DNA from 3 places in the Mesorhizobium quangtriensis genome. Region 2 is predicted to be linked to each of the others. Evidence: predicted binding sites of a transcription regulator. Region 2 holds the regulator's gene; each other region holds the start of a gene.

Region 1 (3,277 bases), on a different contig from region 2:
ACAGGCGGTCGGCATCACTTTCATCCTTGTCACTCACGACCAGTATGAGGCGCTGGCGCTCTCCGACCGCATCGCTGTGATGTTCGGAGGCAAGATCGCGCAGGTCTCCTCGCCCAAGGAAATCTACCAGCGGCCGGTCAACCGCCAGGTCGCGGATTTCGTTGGCGGCATGAATTTCATGAAAGGTGACGTGGTGGTGGTCAACGGCTCCACGATCACGCTCGACACAAAGGGCTTCGGTCGCGTGAAGACCGACAAACCTGCCGGTTTCGCCGCGAACGGCCATACCACAGGAGGCCAGGCAACACTCGGCATCAGGCCGGAGCGGCTGCGTGTTCTGTGGGACGACGCCAAGGCAAGCCACGAAGTGGCAGGCAAGGTGGTCGAGCGGCATTACTTTGGCGAGATCACGCAACTCGTCGTCGAGGTTGCCGGCTTCGAAAAGCCGCTCTCCGTGACCGAGACCAACAATTTCGGTGCCGACGATCTTCCCGTCGGCGCTCAGATTCGTCTCGCCTACGATCCCGACGCGCTGGTGGCGATGGCGGATTAAGTAGCCGTCTTTAGGCCGACTTGTCCCCGGCTGGGACAGAACAGTTAACGGCTTACCGAATCTCAACCTCGCGGAACAGCGTCAGCCTGTTCACGTTAGTCGCACGCGCAACCAAGCCCACCAGATGTTGTGTGGAACAAACTAAGAAATCAGCCCGAACAGTGATTCGTCGCTGATTCGTTCCGCCTTTGGCCCGAACGTTAACGCCGTTAGGCGTCTCCGCCTCTGAAGGGGCAAGTTCCCGGTCCGAAAGATTAACGATTTCATAATGTTGTGAGGGAGGTGCGTATTCGTCGGGCCGCACCCGTTCTTCGCGTTAACCCTTTCGCCCGAACCGGAACGGAATCGAGCAGCGCATCGAAATTCCGATTCAGCATGTGGTGAAGGCCGAAGCGGCTCGATCAACATCTAGCGGCGAACAAAACCTGAATCATCGGGAGTCACTGATTCGTCGCTGATTCGTTCCAGACTCGTTCCAAGCCTTAACGCCAAGCCTGCACGCCGGGCAGTTTTTTGCTTTCGCTTCCGCGACCGAAATCCTATGTGTGCCTTGTACCGGCTGCTTTTCTCCGGCGGCTGGAAACTTGGCCAGCGCGACCGAAGCGGCCACCGACTGATACGAGCCAGGAAGGCCCGCCCTCCCTCCGATGCCCATCCACCTGAAGACGACCGAACCGCCGCGCGGACCTCTGGTTCTTTCCGGACGCGATGTGACCGCGGTGCTCGGCCCGACCAATACGGGCAAAACCCATCTCGCCATCGAGCGCATGGTGGCGCACGAGAGCGGCCTTATCGGCCTGCCGCTGAGGCTGCTTGCCCGCGAGGTTTACGGACGCGTCTGCGAGAAGGTAGGCGCGCACAGGGTGGCGCTGATCACCGGCGAGGAGAAGATCGTGCCGCCGGGCGCGCGCTACTCAGTCTGCACGGTCGAGGCCATGCCGCGCGAGACAGACGCCGCCTTCGTCGCGATCGACGAGGTACAGCTTGCCGGCGACTTCGAGCGGGGGCACATCTTCACCGACCGCATCCTGCACCTGCGCGGCAGGCAGGAAACGCTGCTGCTCGGCGCGGCGACCATGCGCGGCATTCTGGAGAAGCTGCTGAAGGGCATCTCCGTCGTCACACGCCCTCGCCTCTCTCATCTCGCCTATGCGGGGCAGAAAAAGCTGACCCGGCTGCCGTCGCGCTCGGCGATCGTCGCCTTCTCGGCCGACGAGGTCTACGCGATTGCCGAACTCGTGCGGCGCCAGCGCGGAGGCGCAGCCGTCGTGCTCGGCGCATTGTCTCCCCGCACCCGCAATGCCCAAGTCGAACTCTTCCAGTCGGGCGATGTTGAGTACCTCGTCGCCACCGACGCGATCGGCATGGGGCTCAATCTCGATCTCGACCATGTCGCCTTCGCGCAGAACCGGAAGTTCGACGGCTACCAGTTTCGCGATTTGTCGGCTGCCGAACTCGGTCAGATCGCAGGACGCGCCGGGCGCCACATGCGCGACGGCACGTTTGGCGTCACCGGCCAGGTGGACCCGCTCGACGACGAACTCGTCCACAAGATCGAGGCGCACGACTTCGATCCCGTGAAGGTCCTTCAGTGGCGTACGGTCGGCTTCGATTTTTCAACCGTGGAAGCCCTCAAGCGCTCGATCGACACGCCTGCCCCTGTGGAGGGGCTGACGCGCGCCCTGCCTGCTGTCGACCAGCAGGCGCTGGAACATCTGACACGCGATCCGTCGATACGAGACCTCGCCGTCGGACGTGCAAGGGTGGCGCTCCTCTGGGAAACATGCGCTCTCCCTGACTATCGCCGCATCGCGCCGGCACAGCACGCGGACCTGATCGCATCCATGTATGACGACCTCGCCCGCAAGGGTCACGTCGACGAGAATTACATGGCCGAGCAGGTGCGCCGCGCCGACTCCACTGAGGGCGACATCGACACGCTGTCCCAGCGCATCGCGCAGATCAGGACATGGACGTTCGTCTCCAACCGCCCGGGCTGGCTTGCCGATCCGACACACTGGCAGGAAAAGACGAGGGAAATCGAAGACAGATTGTCGGATGCGCTGCATGAAAGGTTGACGAAACGCTTCGTTGATCGCAGGACTTCCGTCCTTGTCCGCCGCCTCCGGGAAAACACTATGCTTGAAGCCGAAATCAGCCCGTCCGGGACGGTCCTTGTCGAGGGCCACCATGTCGGGGAATTGCAAGGCTTTCGGTTCACCGCCGACCAGAGCGCCAACGGCGAGGACGGCAAGGCCATTCGCACGGCCGCGCAGAAGGCGCTTGCAACTGAATTCGACGCACGCGCGGAACGTTTCTCGGCCTGCGCTAACGGCGACATCGCACTCGGCTCCGACGGCGTGCTGCGCTGGATCGGCGCGCCGATCGCGACGCTCACCGCCGGCGACGAGCCGCTGAAGCCGCGCGTCATCCTGCTCGCCGACGAACAGCTCACCGGCCCCGCCCGCGACAAGGTGGCGGCGCGCGCCGAGCGATTTGTCAATTTTCAAGTCGAGACACTGCTGAAGCCACTGGTCGACCTCAAGTCGGCCGACCAGATCACCGGCATCGGACGCGGCATCGCGTTCAGGCTGGTGGAAGAGTTCGGCCTCATCAACCGCCGCGAGATCGCGGAGGACGTGAAGTCGCTCGACCAGTCCGGCCGGGCGGCGCTGCGGCGTCTCGGCGTGCGCTTCGGGGCTTACCACGTCTTCGTGCCAGCGC
Region 2 (3,277 bases):
GGGCTGTTCACCAATCTGACTGCGATGCCGGTGGTCTCGGTGATAGTCATGCCGTTCGCGGTGCTGGGCTCGCTCGCCATGCCCTTCGGCCTCGACGGCCCATTTTTCCAGATCATGGGTTTCGGACTGTCCGTCATGCTCGCGATAGCGCAGTGGTTCGCGGAACGATCGCCCCTCGATGTGGTCGGCATGATCAGGCCGGAGGCGGTGGCCGTGCTGACGGTAGCCTTGCTTGCCGCCACCGTCACGTCGACCTGGCTGCGCGTCGCCGCCATTCCGGTCGCACTCGCCAGCCTGTTCCTGCTGTTCGACCGGCAACCCGACCTGTTGGTCTCGGAAGACGCCCGGCTCGTCGGCCTCGACCTCGGCGCCGGCCAGATCGCCATCAACCGCCCACGCCCCAATCAGTTCACCATCGACAACTGGTCACGTGCCATGCAGGCACAGGAAATCGTTCGGCCTACGGAAGGCGAGGGAACTGTTGCAAGCGACGGGACCGTCACCGTCACCGCCGGCTTCTCATGCGCCGAGAGCGTCTGCCTTGCCCGGCATCCGTCCGGTGCTGTCGTGGCGCTTGTCCCCGATGCCGCGACAGCCGCCGATCACTGCAGCACCGCCACGTTCATCCTCATTGAGGATGCGTCGGCAAAGGATGTCTGCAACTGGAAGGAGCTGCTGGTTGTGACGTCCCGTGATCTTGCACGCTACGGAAGTGCCGCAGTTACCTTCTCAGGCTCGGGCAAGCCCACAATCCAGTATGCCATCGCAAAACCGTATCGGCCATGGCACACTCAGCGCGCCTTCTCGCGCGCCGCCCGTGGCCTGCCGCCATACCAGCCGGGCACAACACCCAAGACTGGTGATGATAACAAACCGGTCACCGACGATCGCACGCCGACAGCCACGCCCATTTCGCCTGAAGAAGCCGCGCCTCAATAGCGGCGGATAAGCCCGACCAGCTTGCCCTGCACCTTCACGCGGTCGGGGCCGAAAATCCGTGTTTCATAAGCGGGGTTGGCCGCTTCGAGAGCAATCGAAGCGCCCTTGCGGCGAAACCGCTTCAACGTGGCTTCCTCGTCATCGACCAGCGCCACCACGATCTCACCCGGATTGGCGCTCGAGGAATTCTTGATGATGACCGTGTCGCCGTCGAAGATACCGGCCTCAATCATCGAATCGCCTTTGACCTCCAGCGCATAGTGTTCGCCGCCCGACAGCATTTCCGGCGGCACGGCGATGGAGTGCGTCTTGTGCTGGATCGCGTCGATCGGAACGCCGGCCGCGATACGGCCCATCACAGGGATGGCAACGGACCCGGCATCGTCGTCATTGCTTGCAGACCGGTTTCGCGGCGCCGGCTCCGGCTGGCTGCGCCCGAGGCTGCCCTGGATGACGCTGGGCGAAAACTTCTTCGCCGCATTGAGGCCCGGCGCGATGGAATCGGGAAGCCTGATGACCTCCAGCGCCCGCGCCCGGTTCGGCAGGCGGCGGATGAAGCCCCGCTCTTCCAGCGCCGTGATCAGCCGGTGGATGCCGGACTTGGAGGCAAGGTCGAGCGCTTCCTTCATTTCGTCGAAGGAGGGTGGAATGCCTGACTCCTTCAGCCGCTCGTGAATGAAGAGCAGGAGCTCATGTTGCTTGCGGGTCAGCATCGACATTCCCCCGAGGAATCAAGGTCAAACAAAACCAGAACAAACACTATCTGTTCCAGTTGTGTTCCGCAACTGTTTAAATTTTAATGAATACGTTGACGTTTTGTTCAGCGTAACAGCAGAACGCGGCAAGGATCGCCCGCTTTCACTTCCGGAGCGAAAGGCTCGCGCACGATCAGCCCGCCGGCATCGGCCAGCAGTCGCAGCATCGACGAATCCTGTATCGCAAAGGGCGTCGCCACGATTCGTTCAGGCAGAAATTCCACGGTGGCCCGGACATAGTCCTGGCGCAGATCGTTCGCTGCCATCGTGCCGCCCAGCACAGCGTCGATGAAGGGCGCTTCGTAATGCCGCCCGCCGAGCCGAGCCAGCAACGGGCTCAAAAAAAGCTGAGAACAGACGAGGCTGGCGACAGGGTTTCCGGGTAGCCCGAGGCAGCGGGTGTGGCCAAGGCGCCCGAACATGAGAGGCTTGCCCGGCCGCATCGCGATCTTCCAGAAACCGAGCTCCATGCCGATCTGCTTCAGCGCGGTGTGCACCAGATCATGGTCGCCTACGGACGCGCCGCCGAGCGTGATGATGACATCCGCGTCAGCCTCGAGAGCCTTGCGCACCAAGTCCGAAATTGCCTCGATCCTGTCCGGCGCTATGCCGAGGTCGAGGACGCGTGCGCCGGCCTGCTGGGCGATTGCCGCGACGCCGTAGGCGTTGGAGGCAATGATCTGGTCGGGACCGGTGGCGCTGCCGGGGGGCAGAAGTTCGTCGCCGGTCGCTATAAGCGCGACGAGCGGCTTCCTGACGACCGGCAGGGCAGGATGGTTTGCCGATGCGGCGAGCGACAGCGCGGCTGGGTCGAGTGTCCGCCCCGCTTCCAGCAGCGTTTCCCCATCAGTGAAATCAAGCCCGCGCTTGCGGATATGGCGTCCCGCTGCGACGGTTTCGAGAACCTCGATCGTGTCGCCGTCGAGCGGCCTGACATTCTCCTGTATCGCGATCGTATCGGCCCCGTGGGGAACGGGCGCACCGGTGAAAATCCGCACTGCCTGCCCGGGGCCGACCTCGCCCGGAAAAAGCTTGCCCGCCGCAGCCGTGCCGACAAGCTGCAGGCAGGCAGGGATGTCAGCGACGTCGCTGGCGCGGACGGCATATCCATCCATGGCCGAGGCGTCGAACGGCGGCTGTGTCCGCAGCGCTTGGATAGGTCCTGCCAGAACACGACCGGCCGCCTCGGCGAGAGGGACGATTTCGGCTTCTCCCGGACCAGCGCCTGCAAGGATACGCGCCAGCGCTTGGTCGACGGGCAGCAGCCCGCTCATGCGTAAGCCCTGTAGTCGCCCGACTTGCCGCCTGTCTTTTCGACCAGCCTGATGCCGGAGATGACCATGCCGCGATCGATAGCCTTGGCCATGTCGTAGATGGTCAGGCAGGCGACCGTCGCCGCGGTCAGCGCTTCCATCTCGACTCCCGTCTTGCCGGTGACGCGGGCCATCGTCGTCACGCGCAGCCCCGGCAGCGTCTCGTCAGGCTCGATGTCGACCGTCACCTTGGTAAGCATCAGCGGGTGGCAGAGCGGGATCAGGTCCGATGTCTTCTTGGCCGCCATGATGCCGGCGATCCGCGCCGCT
Region 3 (3,277 bases), on a different contig from region 2:
GACGCCGACGACCCCCTGGACATGGTTTCCGGAACTACCGGGCTAACAGGTGGCGTCGATGCCGTCATGGTCCTCACCCGAGATGGGCAGGGAACAATCCTGACCGGCAGGGGACGCGACATCGAGGATATTGAGAGCGCCGTGAAGCTCGATACCAGCGGGCGTTGGAGCCTTCTCGGTGACGCCGACGAGGTTCGCCGCAGCAGGGAAAGAAAGCTCATCCTCGAAGCCATGAAAGAGCTTGGTGAAGCCGGCCCCAAGGACGTGGCAGAGGCCACCGAAATGAAGGCCGATAACGTCAAGTACCTCATGCGGAAGATGGTCCAGCAGAACGAATTGGAGAAGCTAGAGCATGGACGATACCGCCTGCCTCAGTAGCTCCGAGACGCCACTTAAAGCGGGTGTCCTTCCTTCCCTCACTTCCCTCACTTGTCCTGTCGAAAGGAAGCGAAGGAAGGGAAGGGAGGGGGGGGTATATGTATTCCCTTCCTTTGGAGCCAAATCCCGCAAATTTACGGCCTTCTCGGAGACGGGAACCCCTTCCTTTGCCGCTTCCTTTTGGAGAGCAATACGATGAGCCCGCCTCTCAACTGGGAAAAGGCGAAACGTCGCCGGCAACCTTGCACTTCCATCGCTGACGAGAAAGAAAGGCTGGACCGAGATGCGGCCGCTCGATGGCTGGCGAGGAAGACAAAGTTCATGGCCCTGTCGGCGAAACGCCGGAGGAGGCGATGATCTACGTCGCGCTTATCTCCTCCATCGCCCTGGTTGTTCTCACCATCATCGGAGCGCTGCCGTGATGAATGGTGATTGGAAGCCAACGCCGCCAACGAGGCAGCATTGTCGGCTGCCACGCAGAATACTTACTGCTTACGGCGCGACGATTTGGGCAAGGCCTTGGCTTCTTTCGCCAAGGCTCCGATGCGCTCATCGGCATCCTGATGGCGTTCAAGCTTTCGCTGCCGATCGAATTTTTCGTACTGCGCTTCAGCGGTACGCCTTGCGTCTCCGGCTTTTACAGAGCCACCGGATCGAAGGACTGCCCGCCCAAGCTGGAGCAATTGCTGTTCAAGCAGGGTTTGAGCGTCCTGCATCACCACAAGCCTCCCGATGTCGAGCTGATCCTCGAAAATGTCGAGCAAGATGGTTGTGAGGCGGTTGAGCTCTTTGATTTCCCCATCGGCAAGGTAGTTCTTCGAGACGACGACATCAGTCTTCCTAATGTTATCGTTCGGCCATGTCTGCAATCCCATATTCTCGGATCTATGGTTTGCTCTCGTAGCGATGATTTCCGAGGGTGTGTGCGACGTGACCGCATATACCAGCTTCGCTTGTGTCCGTTGATAGAACTCGCGCGCAGCCTCAGTTGTGCCGTCGTAATCCTGGCACATAGCGCAAATCCGGCGGAGCTCGCGATAGACGTTTGCCTCGTCTGAGCGGATGTCCCGGATTATCTCACGAAGTTCGGCGACTCGATCTACATTTTCCGGTTGTTTGAGGCGTGGGGCATCAACAACGAAGCCCTTTTTGGCAAACTGGACCAGAATGCTGGTCGCCCAACGCCGAAACATTGTACCTTGCGCCGACGACACGCGGTAACCGACTGAAATCACCACGTCCAAATTATAGAGCGTTGCCGGCCGGCCGGTCGTTGTTTGCGTTTTCTGCAAAGAAGTCGCTTCGTCCAGTTCCCCCTCATCGAAGATATTGGCGATGTGCCGGGATACCGTTGATACGTCTCGTCCGAACAGTTGCCCGATTTGAGCTTGGCTCATCCAGAGAGTGTCACCCTCATATCGAATGTCGAGGCGAAGGCCCTTGTCGGTTCCATAGACAAGGAACCGGTCGCCGGTCTCCCCGTCTTCAACCAAGTGGACAGGCTCAATATCATCGTCGCTCATGTGATGTCGCCCCGACTCGCTTGGAGAACATTATAGCAACTCTCTGAGGGAAATGCGCTGATAATGCCGGACACAGGCGGACAGTCGCGGACACCTACGAACAAGCCATAACACATTGATCTTATTTAATTTTTGTCCTTACATCTGCCGCAGTTGATCGCTATATTCGTCTCCAGTGATTTGGAGACTGACATGCGCTTTTCCGAACCTATGAATGAGCTGATCCAGGTGCGCGTCGGCAGCGACGAGAAGCGCCAGCTGATCGAGATCGCGCGCCGTCGTGGCCTGACACTTTCCGACTTCGTTCGCGAGACGGCGACGGAAGCAGCCCAGAGGGTCGCCGCGTGAGCGAGACGACACTCATGGCGCTATGGAGCCGTCACAAGCAGGCCTGCCGTCCGATCGGGGGCATCATCGCCGATGCGCGTGCAGGGCGTCTTCCTGGCATCGAGCCCCTTCCCACCGGCTTTGGCCATCGTGTTGTCGATGAGGTTATCGCGCTCTCGGCCATGCAAAGGAGCAACTGATAGTGGTCGATAACAGCATCGCATTGCGGGTCGAGACGCCCGACATAGCCAACAGCTTCATTCGCGGTCGGGATGCTGCCCAGCGAGAGCAGATCAATTCGCTGAACATGGACGCCACGCGTCAGAACATGGCCACGCAGCAGCGTGAGCAGGGCCGCGAAGAAGCATTGCAATTGATGAACCTGCTCGGCTCCATCGGCCTCGGCGCAATGAATGGCAAAATCGACGGGACGGCAGACCCGAAACTGTGGGAAGAAGGGTTGGATTTTCTGGACCAGTCCGGCCTCGGCGTTGATACGAAGCCTTATCGCGGGAAGCCCGAAATGGCGCGCCTGCTGGTGGATTCTTCCATCTCAGCCACGGAGCGAATTCGCCAAGCTCGTGAAGATCGCGAGTTCCAGTTGTCGCTCGAACGCTTCGACAAGGAACTCACGACCGCCGCCGCCAATCTCGACATCAACCGGCAGCGCCTCGATCTTGATCGGGACCGCGTGAAGGTCGCCCAGGACAAGGCCAACAAGCCCCCTAGACTTTCCGCCACCGAACTGAAGGCAGTCCATCAGGCGGAAGATGCGCTACCTGGCATCGATTCCAGCATCTCGCAGTTGGAACGCGCGCTTGAACTCAATGACAAGGCCTTCTCCGGCTTCGGCGCTGGTATGCGCGGAGCCGCCGGAGCAAAGACGGCTGATTGGATGATACCAGATTTGGTTGCCGACAAGGATGGATCGGAAGCGACCTCCGAGTATCAGGCTATCATGACCGGCGAGGCAGCGACTGCGATGTCGGAGGCCTTGAAGGGTGCCACGACTGACAAGGAACTCGGCATCTTCATGGATATCATCGGCG

What was found. The regulator LexA, encoded in region 2, represses DNA repair genes until DNA is damaged. The targets are predictions, from matches to a motif close to TGTTCNNNNTGTGTTCNG.
Region 1: ABMA32_RS14935 (helicase-related protein) is a predicted target of LexA. The motif match lies at 1,014-1,031, and genes of this name have one in related genera.
Region 3: rhuM (RhuM family protein) is a predicted target of LexA. The motif match lies at 1,925-1,942, and genes of this name have one in related genera.

What each region holds. Positions count from the first base shown of each region.
Region 1 is NZ_JBEBMF010000002.1:1,300,917-1,304,193, forward strand. It holds gene ABMA32_RS14930 (ABC transporter ATP-binding protein) at 1-553, shown strand, start outside; gene ABMA32_RS14935 (helicase-related protein) at 1,201-3,277, shown strand, end outside.
Region 2 is NZ_JBEBMF010000003.1:468,712-471,988, forward strand. It holds gene ABMA32_RS18065 (ComEC/Rec2 family competence protein) at 1-939, shown strand, start outside; gene lexA (transcriptional repressor LexA) at 933-1,652, opposite strand; gene ABMA32_RS18075 (molybdopterin molybdotransferase MoeA) at 1,760-2,968, opposite strand; gene moaC (cyclic pyranopterin monophosphate synthase MoaC) at 2,965-3,277, opposite strand, start outside.
Region 3 is NZ_JBEBMF010000004.1:574,854-578,130, reverse strand. It holds gene ABMA32_RS22400 (AAA family ATPase) at 1-378, shown strand, start outside; gene ABMA32_RS22395 (hypothetical protein) at 675-800, shown strand; gene rhuM (RhuM family protein) at 864-1,901, opposite strand; gene ABMA32_RS22385 (plasmid mobilization protein) at 2,094-2,249, shown strand; gene ABMA32_RS22380 (hypothetical protein) at 2,246-2,428, shown strand; gene ABMA32_RS22375 (hypothetical protein) at 2,431-3,277, shown strand, end outside.